DNA from 2 places in the Bradyrhizobium sp. CCBAU 53340 genome. Region 2 is predicted to be linked to the other one. Evidence: predicted binding sites of a transcription regulator. Region 2 holds the regulator's gene; the other holds the start of a gene.
What was found. Region 2 encodes LexA, which represses DNA repair genes until DNA is damaged. Its sites were predicted from a motif close to TGTTCNNNNTGTGTTCNG; they were not measured.
Positions count from the first base shown of each region.

Region 1 (7,867 bases), 120 kb from region 2:
GAGTGCAGGATCTCGAGATACTCTCCGATCTCGCCCGCAAGCTTGGAGAGCTCGTCGCCGATCTCGTCGCGGCCGAGTGCCGTGAGGCGCGCCAGACGCAGCTCCAGGATGGCCTTCGCCTGATCCAGCGACAGGCGGATGGTGCCGTCCTCGTTGATACGATGGCGGGGATCGTCGATCAGCGTGATGATGTCCTCGACGTCGCGCGCCGGCCAGTCGCGCGTCATCAGGGTGTCGCGCGCCACGGCCGGCGTCGGCGAGGTCCGGATCACCTTGATGATCTCGTCGATGTTGGCGACGGCAATCGCAAGGCCGACCTGCTCATGCGCGCGCTCGCGCGCCTTGCGCAGCTTGTACTTGGTACGGCGGGTGATGACCTGCTCGCGGAAGCCGACGAAAATCGTCAGCATGTCCTTCAGGTTCATCGTCTGCGGACGGCCCGAGTCGAGCGCGACGGCGTTGACGCCGAAGCTCGTCTGCAGCGGTGTGAATTTGTAGAGCTGGTTCAACACCACGTCGGGCACAGCATCGCGCTTGAGCTCGACGACGACACGGTAGCCGTCGCGGTCGGATTCATCGCGCAGATCCGAGATGCCCTCGATCTTCTTTTCCTTGTAGAGTTCGGCGATGCGCTCGACCATCGTCGCCTTGTTCACCTGATACGGGATCTCGGTGATGACGATTGCCTCGCGCTCCTTCCGGATGGTCTCGAACTCGACCTTGCCGCGCATCACGATGGAACCGCGGCCGAGATGGTAGGCGCTGCGGATGCCCTGACGTCCCAGGATGATGCCGCCGGTCGGGAAATCCGGACCCGGAATGATGTTGTTGAGCTCGTCGATGGTCAGCGACGGATTGTCGACCAGCGCCAGGCAGGCGTCGATGACCTCGCCGAGATTGTGCGGCGGGATGTTGGTGGCCATGCCGACCGCGATGCCGCCTGCGCCGTTGACCAGCAGGTTCGGGAACCGCGCCGGCAGAACCACCGGCTCCTTGGTCGAGCCGTCATAGTTGTCCTGGAAATCGACCGTCTCGTTGTCGATGTCGTCGAGCAGCTTGAGCGCGATCTTGGTCAGGCGGGATTCGGTGTAGCGCATCGCCGCCGGCGGATCGCCGTCGACCGAGCCGAAATTGCCCTGCCCGTCCACCAGCAGTTCGCGCATCGAGAACGGCTGCGCCATGCGCACCAGCGCGTCATAGATCGCCTGGTCGCCATGCGGATGGTATTGGCCCATCACGTCGCCGACGATACCGGCGGATTTCTTATGCTTCTTGTCGGGCGTGTAGCCTTCCTCGTTCATCGAGAAGAGGATGCGGCGATGAACCGGCTTCAACCCGTCGCGCGCATCGGGCAGCGCACGCGACACGATCACGCTCATGGCGTAATCGAGATAGGACTTCTTCATCTCCTCGTAGATCGAAACGGGGCGAATGTCCGAGGGTTGCGCCGGCTGGTCGCCGGGCTTGTTGTCGTCGTCAGCCAAGGGGAAATCCGGTGAAATTTTATCTGGGAATCATATAGCGCATCGAGGCCCCGATAACCACCCTTGCAAGGCCGGCGGAAGCGCTTTTTCCGATTGTTTTTCCAACGACTTAAGGCGTTGTGCGCAGCGCCTTGGACGGCCCCGGATTCGGCCGCCGGAAATCGGCTCCCAATCGTGCGCGGCCCCCACCAGCCGGCTCGCCGAGTGCCGGCCGAGTTCAACCGAAACATGAAACGGGCCCGGAATTTCCGAGCCCGCCCCACCTATTAGTCAGATTTGCTGACATGACGCGGGAAGCGCCGCCCCAATCCGGGCAGCGCATTCGCCACGTGCGATCCGCTCTCAGAACGGGATGTCGTCGTCCATGTCGTTGTTGCGGCCACCGCCGCCGGCGGCCACGGGGCGGCGCGGTGCGCTGCTGACGGGGCCGGACGAGCCGAAATCGCCTCCCGGCTCATCCCCGAAGCTGCCGCCTCCTCCGCCACCGCCGCGGCCGTCGAGCATCGTCAGCGTCGAGTTGAAGCCCTGGAGCACGACCTCGGTGGAGTACTTCTCCACGCCACTCTGATCGGTCCATTTGCGGGTCTGGAGCGCGCCCTCGATGTAAACCTTGGCGCCCTTCTTCAGATACTGCTCGGCGACCTTGCACAGCCCCTCGTTGAAGATCACGACGCGGTGCCACTCGGTCTTTTCCTTGCGCTCGCCACTGTTCTTGTCGCGCCAGGTCTCGGAGGTCGCGATGCTCAGATTCGCGATCGGCCGCCCGTCCTGGGTGCGGCGGATTTCCGGATCCTTGCCGAGATTTCCGACCAGAATGACCTTGTTGACGCTTCCCGCCATCGCCGCTCTCCACTCCAAATGCCACTGAATTTCGAAAAGGCGCGCCCGCGCTGCCTGTCGGATCGACCCTATACGCTTACAAGACCCGATCGGGCCGCGACGCCCTTGGTTATCCCCACATATAGCATCGACCGGACGTTTGTTCCAGATTTGTTCCATAGCGGAATTGACCGACCTTTCGCGGGCGGGGCGGTACCCAATTCCGCTGTGCACGGTGCGATGAATTGGAACTCGGCGGGACCAGAAAATGCTTAACATTCATTAGGTTAAGCGCAGGACGATTGCCCGCGACTGTTGCATTCCAGAGACGGACTCTGCCTCCCGATTGGGCTACGGTTGCCTTGGAATTAGACCATTTGGGCGTCGCGCCTGATTGACCGCTCGGGGACTCCAGGGCGGACAACACTGGGGAGACTGCAATGAAGAAAATTCTGTTCGCTACAATCGGAATCGTCGCGCTGTCTGCACCCGCCAGTGCAGCAGACCTTGCGGCACGTCCCTACACCAAGGCGCCGGCGCCGATGATTGCCACCATCTACGACTGGAGTGGTTTCTACATCGGCATCAACGGCGGCGGCGGATCCAGTCACAAGTGCTGGGACAACGTCGTCCTTGGCGGCGGCGCGTTCGTGGGTGGCGAGGGCTGCCACAACGCCACCGGCGGCACGGTCGGTGGCCAGATCGGTTATCGCTGGCAATCGGCCAATTGGGTGTTCGGGCTCGAAGGCCAGGGCAACTGGGCCGACTTCTCCGGCGACAACGTCAGCGTTCTCTTCCCCGCTCAGCGTAACCGCTCGAAGATCGATGCCTTCGGGCTGATCACAGGCCAGGTCGGCTATGCCTGGAACAACGTCTTGTTTTACGTGAAAGGCGGCGCCGCGGTGGTCGCCGACAAGTACAACATCTACACCGCGCCTGGCTTCGCTGGCGCCGGCACCCTGCTCGCCTCGGCCAGCGACAACCGCTGGGGCGGCACGGTTGGAGCCGGCCTTGAATTCGGCTTCGCGCCGAACTGGTCGGTTGGCGTCGAGTACGACCACATCTTCCTGGGGACTCGGACCCTCACCCTCAACTCACCGGCCGGCGCTCCATTCCAGACCGACCGGATCAGCCAGAATGTCGATATGGGCCTCGTCCGTCTCAACTATCGCTGGGGCGGCCCTGTTATCGCGAAGTACTGACTCCACTGAAATCATTGACGAATCGAAGGCCGGCCTCGTGCCGGCCTTTTTGCTGCGGGTTCCCTGAGGGAACTAAAGGTCAGCAACTATTACATTTTACGTCTGTTGTGACTTTTGGGAGACACAACTTACAGCTTTAGTGGTGTAAGGACGACATCAGTTGGACCAAAGCGTCCGATGTCCTTCCGACGCACGGAAGGCAAAACAGAAACTGGGACTGGGATTAGGTTGAAAATGAAAGAGATTTTGTTGGCTTCGGCCGCTTTGATCGCTCTGACCGGCGCCGCTTCGGCTGCCGACCTGGCGGCGCGCCCCTACACCAAGGCTCCGGTCGCCATGGCCTCGGTCTACAACTGGACCGGCTTCTACCTCGGTCTCGTCGGCGGCGGCGCCTGGGAAGATTCGAGCAGCCCGCGGATGCAGGGCGGCTTCGTCGGCGGCACCGCCGGCTACAACTGGCAGACCGGCAATGTCGTGTTCGGCATCGAGGCCGACGGCTCTTGGGCTGACGTCAGCGCCTCGGCGACGGACGCGACCACTGGCATCACCGCCGCCTCCAAGACCGACGCGCTGGGCACGGTCCGCGGCCGCATCGGCTACGCCGTCAACAACGTCCTGTTCTACGGCACCGGTGGTTACGCCTGGATCGACAACAAGATCACCCTCTCCGCGCTCGGCGTGAGCGTCTCCGACAGCAAGTTCCACTCCGGCTGGACCGTCGGCGCCGGCGTCGAAGCCTTCATCGCTCCGCAGTGGTCGATCAAGGGTGAATACCTCTATCGCAGCCTTGGCGGCGAGACCTACTTCGGCACCCTGCCGACCGGCACGCTCAACCTCCACACCGTGCAGCTCGGCGTGAACTATCACTTCAACGGCCCGGTTGTCGCCAAGTACTGAGATAAGTACTGAGCTTCGGCTCCAACGCCATCGCGTTACGAAAGGCCGGCCTCGCGCCGGCCTTTTTGTTTTCGCGCGGTGACTGGCTGCTGCCAAGTCCCGCCAGCGCACCAACAATCCGTTGACGATTCGCAAGTCCCACTGGAAATCCGTCTCCGTTCTTCCTACGTTCGCCTCACAACCCCATCGGCGCCGATCCCGGTTCCGGGCGAAGCGCGCCTGTACGTTGGCGCGATCGCGTCGCTTTTGGGACTCCTTGAGGGCAACTCGGATGGATGAAGTGATCAAGGCGAAGCGCCAACAGCAGAACGCGGGCTCGAGCCTGCGCGCAATTACGATCCGTGGCGCGCGCGAGCACAACCTCAAGAACATCGACGTCGAGATTCCCCGCGACAAGCTGGTGGTGTTCACCGGCCTCTCCGGTTCCGGCAAATCCTCGCTCGCCTTCGACACCATCTACGCCGAAGGCCAGCGCCGCTACGTCGAATCGCTGTCGGCCTATGCCCGTCAGTTCCTCGAGATGATGCAGAAGCCCGACGTCGACCAGATCGACGGCCTGTCGCCGGCGATCTCGATCGAGCAGAAGACGACCTCGAAGAACCCGCGCTCGACCGTCGGCACGGTCACCGAGATCTACGATTACATGCGCCTGCTCTGGGCGCGCGTCGGCGTGCCCTATTCGCCGGCCACGGGCTTGCCGATCGAGAGCCAGACCGTCTCGCAGATGGTCGACCGCGTGCTGGCGCTGCCCGAGGGCACCCGCCTCTATCTGCTGGCGCCGGTCGTGCGCGGCCGCAAAGGCGAGTACCGCAAGGAGCTCGCCGAATGGCTCAAGAAGGGCTTTCAGCGCGTCAAGATCGACGGCAGCTTCTATGAGCTCGCAGAAGCGCCGGCGCTCGACAAGAAATTCCCGCACGACATCGACGTCGTCGTCGACCGCATCGTGGTGCGCGCCGACATCGGCCAGCGCCTCGCCGAAAGCTTTGAGACCGCTCTGAAACTCGCCGAGGGCCTCGCGGTGGTCGAATTCGCCGACGCGCCGGCGGCAGCACCGGTCGAGGAGAAAAAGAAGACCGCAAAGATCCATGACAAGAGCGGGCCCGAGCGCATCCTGTTCTCGGAAAAGTTCGCCTGCCCCGTCTCCGGCTTCACGATCCCCGAGATCGAGCCGCGGCTGTTCTCGTTCAACAACCCCTATGGCGCCTGCCCGGCCTGCGGCGGCCTCGGCGTCGAGCAGCATGTCGACGAGGACCTCGTCATCCCCGACAAGGAGCTCGCCATCGGCAAGGGCGCGATCGCGCCCTGGGCCAAATCGTCGTCGCCCTATTACACGCAGACGCTGACGGCGCTCGGCAAGCACTATAAGTTCACGCTGACCACCAAGTGGAAGGATCTGCCGAAGAAGACGAGAGACGCGATCCTCCACGGCTCCGGCGAGGACGAGATCAAGTTCTCCTATGAGGACGGCGTCCGCTCCTACGACACCAAGAAGCCGTTCGAAGGCGTCATCACCAACATCAACCGCCGCTACCGCGAGACCGAGAGCGAGTGGGCGCGCGAGGAGCTCGCAAAGTACTTCCACGACGTGCCCTGCGGCGCCTGCAACGGCTTCCGGCTGAAGCCCGAGGCGCTCTGCGTCAAGGTCGGTGGCAAGCACATCGGTGAGATCTCCGAGCTGTCGGTGAAGGGTGCCGGCGCCTGGTTCGAGACCGTCCCTGGTGCGCTGAACGCGCAGCAGAACGAGATTGCCGGGCGCATTCTGAAAGAGATCCGCGAGCGCCTCACTTTCCTGCTCGACGTCGGCCTCAACTACCTCACTTTGTCCCGCTCCTCCGGCACGCTGTCCGGCGGCGAGAGCCAGCGCATCCGCCTGGCTTCGCAGATCGGCTCCGGCCTGACAGGCGTGCTCTACGTGCTGGACGAGCCCTCGATCGGCCTGCATCAGCGCGACAATGCGCGGCTGCTCGACACGCTGAAGCGGCTGCGCGACCTCGGCAACACCGTGGTCGTGGTCGAGCATGACGAGGACGCCATTCGTCTCGCCGACTACGTGCTCGACATCGGCCCCGGCGCCGGCATGCATGGCGGCAACATCGTCGCCGAAGGCTCGCCCGAACAGATCATGCGCAACCCGAAATCGCTCACCGGCAAGTACCTCACCGGCGAACTCGAGGTCGAGGTGCCGGAGCGGCGTCCGCCGAACCATCGCCGCACCATCAAGGTGGTGAACGCGCGCGGCAATAACCTCAAGAACGTCACCGCCGAGATCCCGCTCGGCCTGTTCACCGCCGTCACCGGCGTCTCCGGCGGCGGCAAATCGACGCTGCTGATCGATACGCTCTACAAGGCGATCGCACGCAAGCTCAACGGCGCCAGCGAAGGCGCCGCCCCGCACGATCGCATCGAGGGCCTGGAGCATATCGACAAGATCATCGACATCGACCAGTCGCCGATCGGCCGCACCCCGCGCTCGAACCCCGCGACCTACACCGGCGCCTTCACGCCGATCCGCGAGTGGTTCGCAGGGCTCCCCGAAGCCAAGGCGCGCGGCTACGAGCCGGGCCGCTTCTCCTTCAACGTCAAGGGCGGTCGCTGCGAGGCGTGCCAGGGCGACGGCGTCATCAAGATCGAGATGCACTTCCTGCCCGACGTCTACGTCACCTGCGACGTCTGCAAGGGCAAGCGCTACAACCGCGAGACGCTGGAGGTCCTGTTCAAGGGCAAGAGCATCGCCGACGTGCTCGACATGACCGTCGAGGAAGCCGCCGAATTCTTCAAGGCGGTGCCGCGCGTACGCGAGACGTTCCAGACCCTGCACCGCGTCGGCCTCGACTATATCCATGTCGGCCAGCAGGCGACGACGCTGTCGGGCGGCGAAGCCCAGCGCGTCAAGTTGGCAAAGGAGCTGTCAAAACGCGCCACCGGCCGTACGCTCTACATCCTGGACGAGCCGACCACCGGCCTGCACTTCCACGACGTCAAGAAACTGCTGGAGGTGCTGCACGAGCTGGTCGCTCAGGGCAACACGGTCGTCGTCATCGAGCACAATCTCGAAGTCATCAAGACCGCCGACTGGGTCATCGACCTCGGCCCCGAAGGCGGCGACGGCGGCGGCGAAATTGTCGCCTGGGGCCCGCCCGAGGACATCGTGAAAGCGCAGCGGAGCTACACGGGCAAGTTTTTGGAGCCGGTGCTGAAGAAGGCGCGGAAGCCGAAGCGAAGGAGCACGAGCGAGGCGGCGGAGTAGATTGCGGCCGTAGTCCGCCGACAGATCGGTCCACGGAGAATAGTTGTGTCCTCAGGACTCGTGCAGACCTATCGGTCGTTCGCCTACAACAATGCGTGGGCGAACCATCGCCTGCTCACCGCCTGTGCCGACCTTAGCCAGGCCGAGTTCGAAGCCCCGCGAACCGGCTTCTTCCCGAGCATTCGGCGCACGCTGAACCACGTCTACGTCATCGATCA
Region 1 is NZ_CP030055.1:3,981,936-3,989,802, reverse strand. Features, by position in the region: gene gyrA (DNA gyrase subunit A) at 1-1,484, opposite strand, end outside; gene XH89_RS18950 (single-stranded DNA-binding protein) at 1,827-2,324, opposite strand; gene XH89_RS18945 (outer membrane protein) at 2,744-3,505, shown strand; gene XH89_RS18940 (outer membrane protein) at 3,740-4,402, shown strand; gene uvrA (excinuclease ABC subunit UvrA) at 4,674-7,649, shown strand; gene XH89_RS18930 (DinB family protein) at 7,695-7,867, shown strand, end outside.
Region 1: a site for LexA is predicted at 4,559-4,576, ahead of uvrA (excinuclease ABC subunit UvrA). Genes of this name have one in related genera too.

Region 2 (7,867 bases):
CCAGGGCGCGCTGACGCTAACACCCCGCGGCGATGGTTTTGCGATTGCGGCGGTGAGGGCGAGGGGCGCAAATCGCCCCTGGTCGCCGGCGGCGGCCGGCGATGGAGATTTCGAATTGACCCTCGTGCCACGGTCGACAGCTCCGCGCTCCAAGGACGCAACACCGTCCGAAGCCGACCTTCAGGCCGAGGATTAAAACCGACGGTTCAACCGATCGGCAGGCCCGGAGTTGTCGACTGTCTGTCGGCCACCACCTGCGGCTTGTGCTCGCGCTCGCCGAGCGGCTGGGTCACAGGCAGTTGCAGCACGGTTGCGCGCTGGCCTTCGACGAGCTGCGTCACCAGCACGTACTTGCCGTCGGGGAATTCGATCGCGTCGTGATGACGATCGGGAATGTGCGGATCGATCTTGCCGAACTTGCCGACGCGGGAATTGACGGTGCGCGTCCAGATCCAGCGGTTGTCGTAGCGGACGTTGTCGGCGAAGGCGAGCTCCGTTCCCGGCAGCAGGCAGACCGCGACCGACATGTCGGCTTCGGAGGCGAAGCCGCGCGTCGAGGTGCCGCGGAACGTTGTCGTGACGATGGTCTCGCCAACTTCTGCGGGACGTGTCGCGACGGCATGCAGGCTATAGTCACACATCGGGTGCTCCTCATGCAGGGATAGCGACCCACGTCCCTTATCGAGGCGCAGGCCTCTACCAGAGTGTAAGCATGAAAGCTCCGCTCGGTTGTAGGCAAATCTGCGGCTTGGATCCGCAAGCTACAATCACAATATCTTTCCCGAATTCGCTAGGAACAAAGCCTGCGTCCGCGCATTCGGCAAGCTTCTCCGTCAGCGTCCGGCCGGCGCCGACCAGCCCGAATATTGCCAGGCAGGCTGCGCCCGCTGATCCATGGCGTTGCGGGCATCGCGGAATTGCGCGCTGGCTGCCTGCGGCGCCTTGCGCGCGTGATGCTGGGGCTGCTTGGCAAAGGCCTGCGACGCAGATGCTGCGATCAGCATAAGCGTGACGGTGCTCAAGATGGTCTTGCGCATGGTTGTCTCCTCGGTCTCCTGATGGGCCTCGCGAAGCGATAACGCTTCGTTGCGGCGTGCCGAGGATGTAGCGCTGAAGAGGTGGCCGGATAATCTGTGCAAAACCAGAAAGACTATCCAGCCGGAGCGGACAATCGTCCGCTCCATCAGTCGATGGCGATCACCGATCGCGCGAGAGCGAGGCGCTCAGTATTTCCGGTACAGGCCGATCAGCTTGCCCTGGATCTTGACCCGGTTGGGCGGAAGGATGCGGACCTCATAGGCGGCATTCGCTGGCTCCAGCGCGATCGAGGCACCGCGGCGGCGGAAGCGCTTCAAGGTCGCCTCCTCATCGTCGATCAGGGCGACCACGATATCGCCGGTGTCGCAGCTCTCGTTGCGCTGGATCAGTGCCATGTCGCCGTCGAGAATACCGGCGTCGACCATCGAATCGCCGCGCACCTCGAGTGCGTAGTGCTCGCCCGCACCCAGCATGTCCGGTGGGACGCTGATGGTGTGGCTGCGGGTCTGCAAGGCCTCTATCGGTGTACCGGCCGCGATCCGGCCCATCACGGGCACCGCGACGGGACGCTCGCCCTCGTCGGCGGGCGGGCTCGACGTCGTGCGCAGCTTGCCGAGATTGCCCTCGATGACGCTCGGCGTGAAGCCGCGGCGATTGCCGGCGGCGGCCTGCAGCTCGGGCAGCTTGATCACTTCGATGGCGCGGGCGCGGTTCGGAAGGCGGCGGATGAAGCCGCGCTCCTCGAGCGCCGTGATCAGGCGATGGATGCCTGACTTCGAGCGCAGATCGAGCGCGTCCTTCATCTCGTCGAAGGAGGGCGGTACGCCGCTTTCCTTCAGCCGCTCGCTGATGAACCGCAGGAGCTCGTATTGTTTGCGCGTTAACATCTCGACCAAAATCCCCCTGACGATGTCGTTCGATTCCGAGACGCTGGATTCAGCGATAAGCCGCTACATGCTCGAAACAAATCATGAACGGACACTATATGTTCGATACATGTTCCGCAACTGCTTAATTTACCGTGAACGCCACAAAGTTCGCGGAACGCACGCGAACGAAGCGGTCAGGCGGGCAGTCGCAATACCTCGCAGGGCATGCCGGCCTCGGCCTTCGGCGCAAACGGCGCGCGCACGAGAAGTGCCTGTGCCGCAGCGAGATTCGCAAGCAGCGAGGAATCCTGGTGATTGACGGGAACGGCGACGAGCGTGCCGTCGTCACGTGTGTCGAGGCGCGCGCGCAAATAGTCCTCGCGCTGGTCGTTGGCGCCGACGTCGCGGCCGAGCACGGCGCGTTCGCGGCGGTGATGAATCACCGAGCGGCCTGATAACGCGCGAATCAGCGGCACCATGAACAGGAAGCCGCAGACGTAAGATGACACCGGATTGCCGGGCAGGCCGATCACCCGCATTGCCCCGAGCTGCCCGTTCATCATCGGCTTGCCCGGCCGCATCGCGATCTTCCAGAACGCCATCGCGGTGCCTTCATCGCGGAGCGCCTGCTGCACCAGATCGTGGTCGCCGACCGAGGCTCCGCCGGTCGTGACCAGGATGTCGGCGCCGCTCTCGCGCGCGCAGCGGATGCCGGCGGTGGTGGCGGCAAGCGTGTCGGCGGCAACGCCGAGATCGATGGTGTCGGCGCCCTCGCTGCGGGCAAGCGCATGCAGGGCGTAGCCGTTGGAATAGACGATCTGGCCGGGGCCGGGCGTGGTGCCCGGCATCACCAGCTCGTCGCCGGTGGCCAGGATCGCGACTTTCGGACGGCGGCGAACGGCAAGCTGCGGGCGGTTCATGCCGGCAGCGAGGGCCAGGTCGCGCTCGGTCAGCCGCGCGCCCTGGCGCAGCAGCACGTCGCCCTCGCGAAAATCGATGCCGGCAGGGCGGATGTGCCGGCCGGTCATGGCGGCTTCCTTGATCGTGATGCGCCCGCCGTCGGCAACGGTATCCTCCTGGATGATGACCGCGTCGGCGCCGTCGGGAACGACACCGCCGGTGAAGATCCGCACGGCTTCGCCGGCGCCAACGGTTCCTGCGAAGGGACGGCCGGCTGCAACCTCGCCGATGACAGCGAGCTGTGTGTCGACCTTCGCCGCATCGGCCGCGCGGACGGCATAGCCATCCATCGCCGACATGGCCTGCGGCGGCTGCGTCCGCAGCGCCGCGACGTCGCGCGCCAGCACACGGTGAAACGCCTGGTCGAGAGCGACCGCTTCTTCAGCCAACGGCTCTGCGCCCGCAAGCACGGCGGCAAGCGCATCGGATACCGGCATCAGGGCCACGGCGAACTCCCGCAACATCAGCAAAAGACTCGGTCGGCAAGGTTTCTAGCCGAGCGGCGAGGCCGACGCAAAAGGCCAGGGGATGATCTGCAATGCGCGCGGGATTCTCTGCGGCGTGCTGGCGGCCGCCGCCCTTGACGATCTCCAGCGCAAAGGCGGCTTCTGCCCGGGTGAGGCCGCCATAGCGCTAGCGCAAGGCCTCGAATTGCGCCCTGGCGCCGAGCTCGGGGTCGGTGATGAGCACCATCGCGCTCGATCGCCAGCCGGAGGCGAGAGGTATGGCATTCTCAGTCCATTCGCTGCCGGCTGGTGTCGCCTGCACGTGCAATGGCACGCGGCCAGGCGGTCGATGCAGGCGCATCTCGCCGCCGATGCGATCCGGATTGTCGAGGCTGCAGGAGCCGATCAGTGCGCGCAGACGATGGCCGTCCTCGACGTTGACGGCTCGAACGTCACGACCGCGTTATGGGATTGCTTCTCGACGAATTGCCATCTTCCGCGACATCAGGCGCCTGGAGCCCCTGGTCCTTGTCGGGCATCGGATCGGCCTGGGCCTTCAAATCGGCTGCCTTGCTGATCAGCTTTGCGGAAAGCTCAGAATCCGAGGTGGATCTGGCGAATTTCATCAGCAGAGAGGCCTGCTTGGTGAGGTAGGTTTTGCCCAACACGTCGATACGTCCAGTTCCGATGTAGAATTCCCAACGGACTCAAGAGTCCGAAGGCGGGCATTCCGTTCCCGGAACTTCGTATAAAAATGCACAGAGCGATTTGGTTCCTGGTTCCAGGCGGAAATTGTTCCCGACCGGCCGGGCCGGGGCCGTCCGCATCCGTCGGATCAGATCCCCAGCGCCCTCAGTGCATTCCCGACCGCGGTCGGCGAGGTCACATGCACGGCGGTCAACCCGCGGGCGCGGGCACCCTCGACGTTCTCGGCCAGATCGTCGAAGAACACGATACGGTCGGCCGGCACCCCGATCGCGGCAACAACATGGTCGAAGGCTTCCGCATCCGGTTTGCGCAGCCCGATGCTGGAGGACAGGTACAGCTCGCGGAAATGGCCAAGCAGCTCGGCATATTCCTTCGAAAAATGGTCCACATGCGGTCGATTGGTATTTGAGAACGCGTAGAGCGGCATCCGCTTCGCCGCGCGCTGCAGCAGCTCCGCGATGTCGGGCATCTCGCCGGCGAAGATCGCGTTCCAGCCCTCGAGGAACTGTGCATCCGAAATGCCGATGCCGAGCGAGGCGCGCAGCGACTGGAAATAATCCGCGTCGCTGATCTTGCCGACCTCGTGCAAGCGGTAGGCCTCGCTGTCGCGCACGTAGCGTGCGACGATCGCCTCAGGCTGGCACCCGGCATGTCCCGCCCAGCAGGCGATCGCCTTGGAGAAATCGATGTCGAGCACCACGCGCCCGAGATCGAACAGGAGCGCATCCGCGCTGCCGGGAGAGAGCGATGTCATTGCGTCGATTTCTCGTCAGTAACGATATGGTTCGTGATCGAACAGCGGGAATGCGCTGAACACGCTCGGCGGGTTGGTTGCAGTGGCCGGGTGCAGGCAGGATTTGTCGATATCGGCGAACGAGGTAGCGCCCAAAAGACCGAGGCAGCGCAGCACCTCGTCCTCGAGCAGCTCCAGCATCCGCGCCACGCCTGTCTCGCCGGCCGCGGCGAGCGCCCAGCATTGCAGCCGACCGATGCCGACCAGATCGGCGCCCGCGGCGATCGCCTTGACGATGTCGGTGCCGCGGCAGATGCCGCCATCGACCATGATCTTCGCGCGGCCCTTCACCGCGTCGACGATCTCGGGCAGCACGTGCATGGCGCCGCGGCCGTGGTCGAGCTGGCGGCCGCCATGGTTGGAGACATAGATCCACTCGACGCCGTGATCGATTGCGATCTGCGCATCCTCGGCCGTGGCGATGCCTTTGATGATGAGCGGTATCCTGAACTTGTCCTTGATCATCTTCACGGTCCGCCACTCCAGTCCCTTCTGGAAATCGCCCCCGGTGGCGCGCAGGCGGCTCTCGCGGACGTAACGCTTGGCAATGTCGCGCTCGCGGCGGCTGTAGTGGGCGGTGTCGACGGTCAGGCAGAAGGCGGCATAGTTGGCTTTCTCGGCGCGGCTGACGACGTCGGCGACAAAGGCGTCATCGCCGCGGACATAGAGCTGGTACATGCGCAGCGCATCGGGGGCGGCTTCGGCGGTCTTTTCCAGACCCGGCTCGGAGACCGAGCTCAGCATATGCGAGGCACCGAAGGTGCCGGCGGCGCGGGCGACGCTGGCGGCGCCGAAGGGATCGAAGATCTCCAGCGCACCGACTGGGGCGAGCACCACGGGCAGGCGCATCTTGCGCCCGAACTGCTCAACGGAGCCGTCGACCTTACGCACATCGCGCAGCACGCGCGGGCGGAAAGCGATCTCGTCCAGCGCCATGCGGTTGCGGCGCATCGTGGTCTCGGTTTCGGCGGCGCCGACGATGTAGTCCCAGGCGTTCTGGTTGAGGTTGGAACGGGCCTTCCGGATGAATTCGTGCAGGTTCTGGAACGGCTCGTTGCTGGCGCCGAGCTCGACGTTCCGTTCCGGCCGGAGTGCTTCGTTCATTTGTTATCCTCCCGAGAATTTGAAGCCTTATGCCATCGCCTATCCCGTCCGGCCCTCCAAAACCATCCTAAAATCGCATAGCTGCGAGGCGTGACGTGGCGGCCGATTCTCGCTCCGCGGGAGCCGGTCTTCCGAACGTTGCCAAATGTTTAGGTCGAGGCGAAGAGGTTTCTGCGGTATACCCGCCGGTGTGGCGTGCCGGCCTTGAAGAAACCAGAATGATATTGTGAGAACCGGGTTGGATCGCCATTTGCATGGCGGCTGCCAAGCCTCAAAAGAACCGCTAAGCGAAAAGGCTACCCATTCCATGCGGAAAACCCTGCTGTTCCCCTTGGGCGCGCTCACTGGAGCATGCCTGACCCTCCTCGTATCCGGTCCGCAGGGCGGACTCTGGGCGGCACGGGCGGCGGCGGGCGCAGATAGCGCCTATTCCCAGCTCAATCTGTTCGGGGAGGTTTTCGAGCGGGTGAAGGCGAGCTATGTCGAGAAGCCCGACAATTCCAAGCTGATCGAAGGTGCGATCACGGGCATGGTCACCTCGCTCGATCCGCATTCGCGTTACATGAACGACAAGGCCTGGACCGAGATGCAGGAGACCACCTCCGGCGAGTTCGGCGGCCTCGGCATCGAGGTCACGATGGAGGAGGGCTTGGTCAAGGTCGTCTCCCCGATCGACGACACGCCGGCGTCCAAGGCCGGCATCATGTCCGGCGACCTCATCAGCAAGATCGACGGCGAGGCCGTGCAGGGCATGACGCTCGAGCAGGCCGTCAACAAGATGAAGGGGCCGGTCGACACCCAGACCAAGCTCACCATCGTGCGCAAGGGCGCCGATGCCCCGCTCGATGTCGCGATCAAGCGCGAGATCATCCATGTGCGCCCGGTGCGCTTCCACGTCGAGAACGGCGACATCGGCTATATCCGCATCACCTCATTCAACGAGCAGACCACCGACGGGCTGAAGAAGGCGATCGCCTCGATCTCCAAGGATGTCCCGCAGGAGAAGCTCGTCGGCTATGTGGTGGATCTGCGCAACAATCCGGGCGGCTTGCTCGACCAGGCCGTGTCGGTCTCGAGCGCGTTCCTCCAGCGTGGCGAGGTCGTCTCGACCCGCGGCCGCAATCCCGAAGAGACCCAGCGCTTCACCGCCCATGGCGGCGACCTCATCAAGGGCAAGCCGCTGGTGGTCCTGATCAACGGCGGCTCGGCCTCGGCCTCGGAGATCGTGTCGGGCGCGCTGCATGACCACAAGCGCGCGACGCTGATCGGTACGCGCTCGTTCGGCAAGGGCTCGGTGCAGACCATCATTCCGCTCGGCACCGGCAACGGTGCGCTGGCCCTCACCACGGCGCGCTACTACACGCCGTCGGGCCGCTCGATCCAGGCCCAGGGCATCGCGCCCGACATCGAGATCCTTCAGGACGTCCCGGCCGAGCTGAAGGGCCGGGTCGACACCATGGCGGAGTCGCAGATGCGCGGGCATCTCTCGGCCGCCGACGGCACCGAGCAGACCGGATCGCAGTCCTACGTCCCGCCGGAAGAGAAGGACGACAAGGCGCTGCACGCGGCCTACGACTTCCTGCACGGCGTCACCGTGAATGCGGCCGCCGCGAAGCCGGCGCCCAAGACGACTGTGCCGAACTAGACTGTCCGGTCCCTGCGACCTGCAAAAGATTCGCCCGGGCGTGGATGGCCACGCCCGGGCGAATTCGTTTCAGTCGCGCCGTTCGGGCGCGGCGTTTGAGAGGTCCTAGCTCGCCTCGCGGCGACGGGCCTCGCTGCCGTCGCGCTGAGCCAGACGGCTGCGATGGAGCGCGAACAGCTCCATGATCTTGTCGGCCGGCTTTGCGGCGCTGAACAGATAGCCCTGCATCTCGGTGCAGCCGAGCGTGCGGAGCAGGCGCTGCTGCTCTTCGGTCTCGACGCCCTCGGCCGTGGTCGCCATGCGG
Region 2 is NZ_CP030055.1:3,863,595-3,871,461, forward strand. Features, by position in the region: gene XH89_RS18330 (ComEC/Rec2 family competence protein) at 1-196, shown strand, start outside; gene XH89_RS18335 (hypothetical protein) at 207-641, opposite strand; gene XH89_RS18340 (hypothetical protein) at 834-1,037, opposite strand; gene lexA (transcriptional repressor LexA) at 1,224-1,925, opposite strand; gene glp (gephyrin-like molybdotransferase Glp) at 2,102-3,313, opposite strand; gene XH89_RS18355 (hypothetical protein) at 3,501-3,674, opposite strand; gene XH89_RS18360 (hypothetical protein) at 3,766-3,981, opposite strand; gene XH89_RS18365 (HAD family phosphatase) at 4,149-4,775, opposite strand; gene XH89_RS18370 (alpha-hydroxy acid oxidase) at 4,791-5,918, opposite strand; gene XH89_RS18375 (S41 family peptidase) at 6,226-7,563, shown strand; gene XH89_RS18380 (EAL domain-containing protein) at 7,669-7,867, opposite strand, start outside.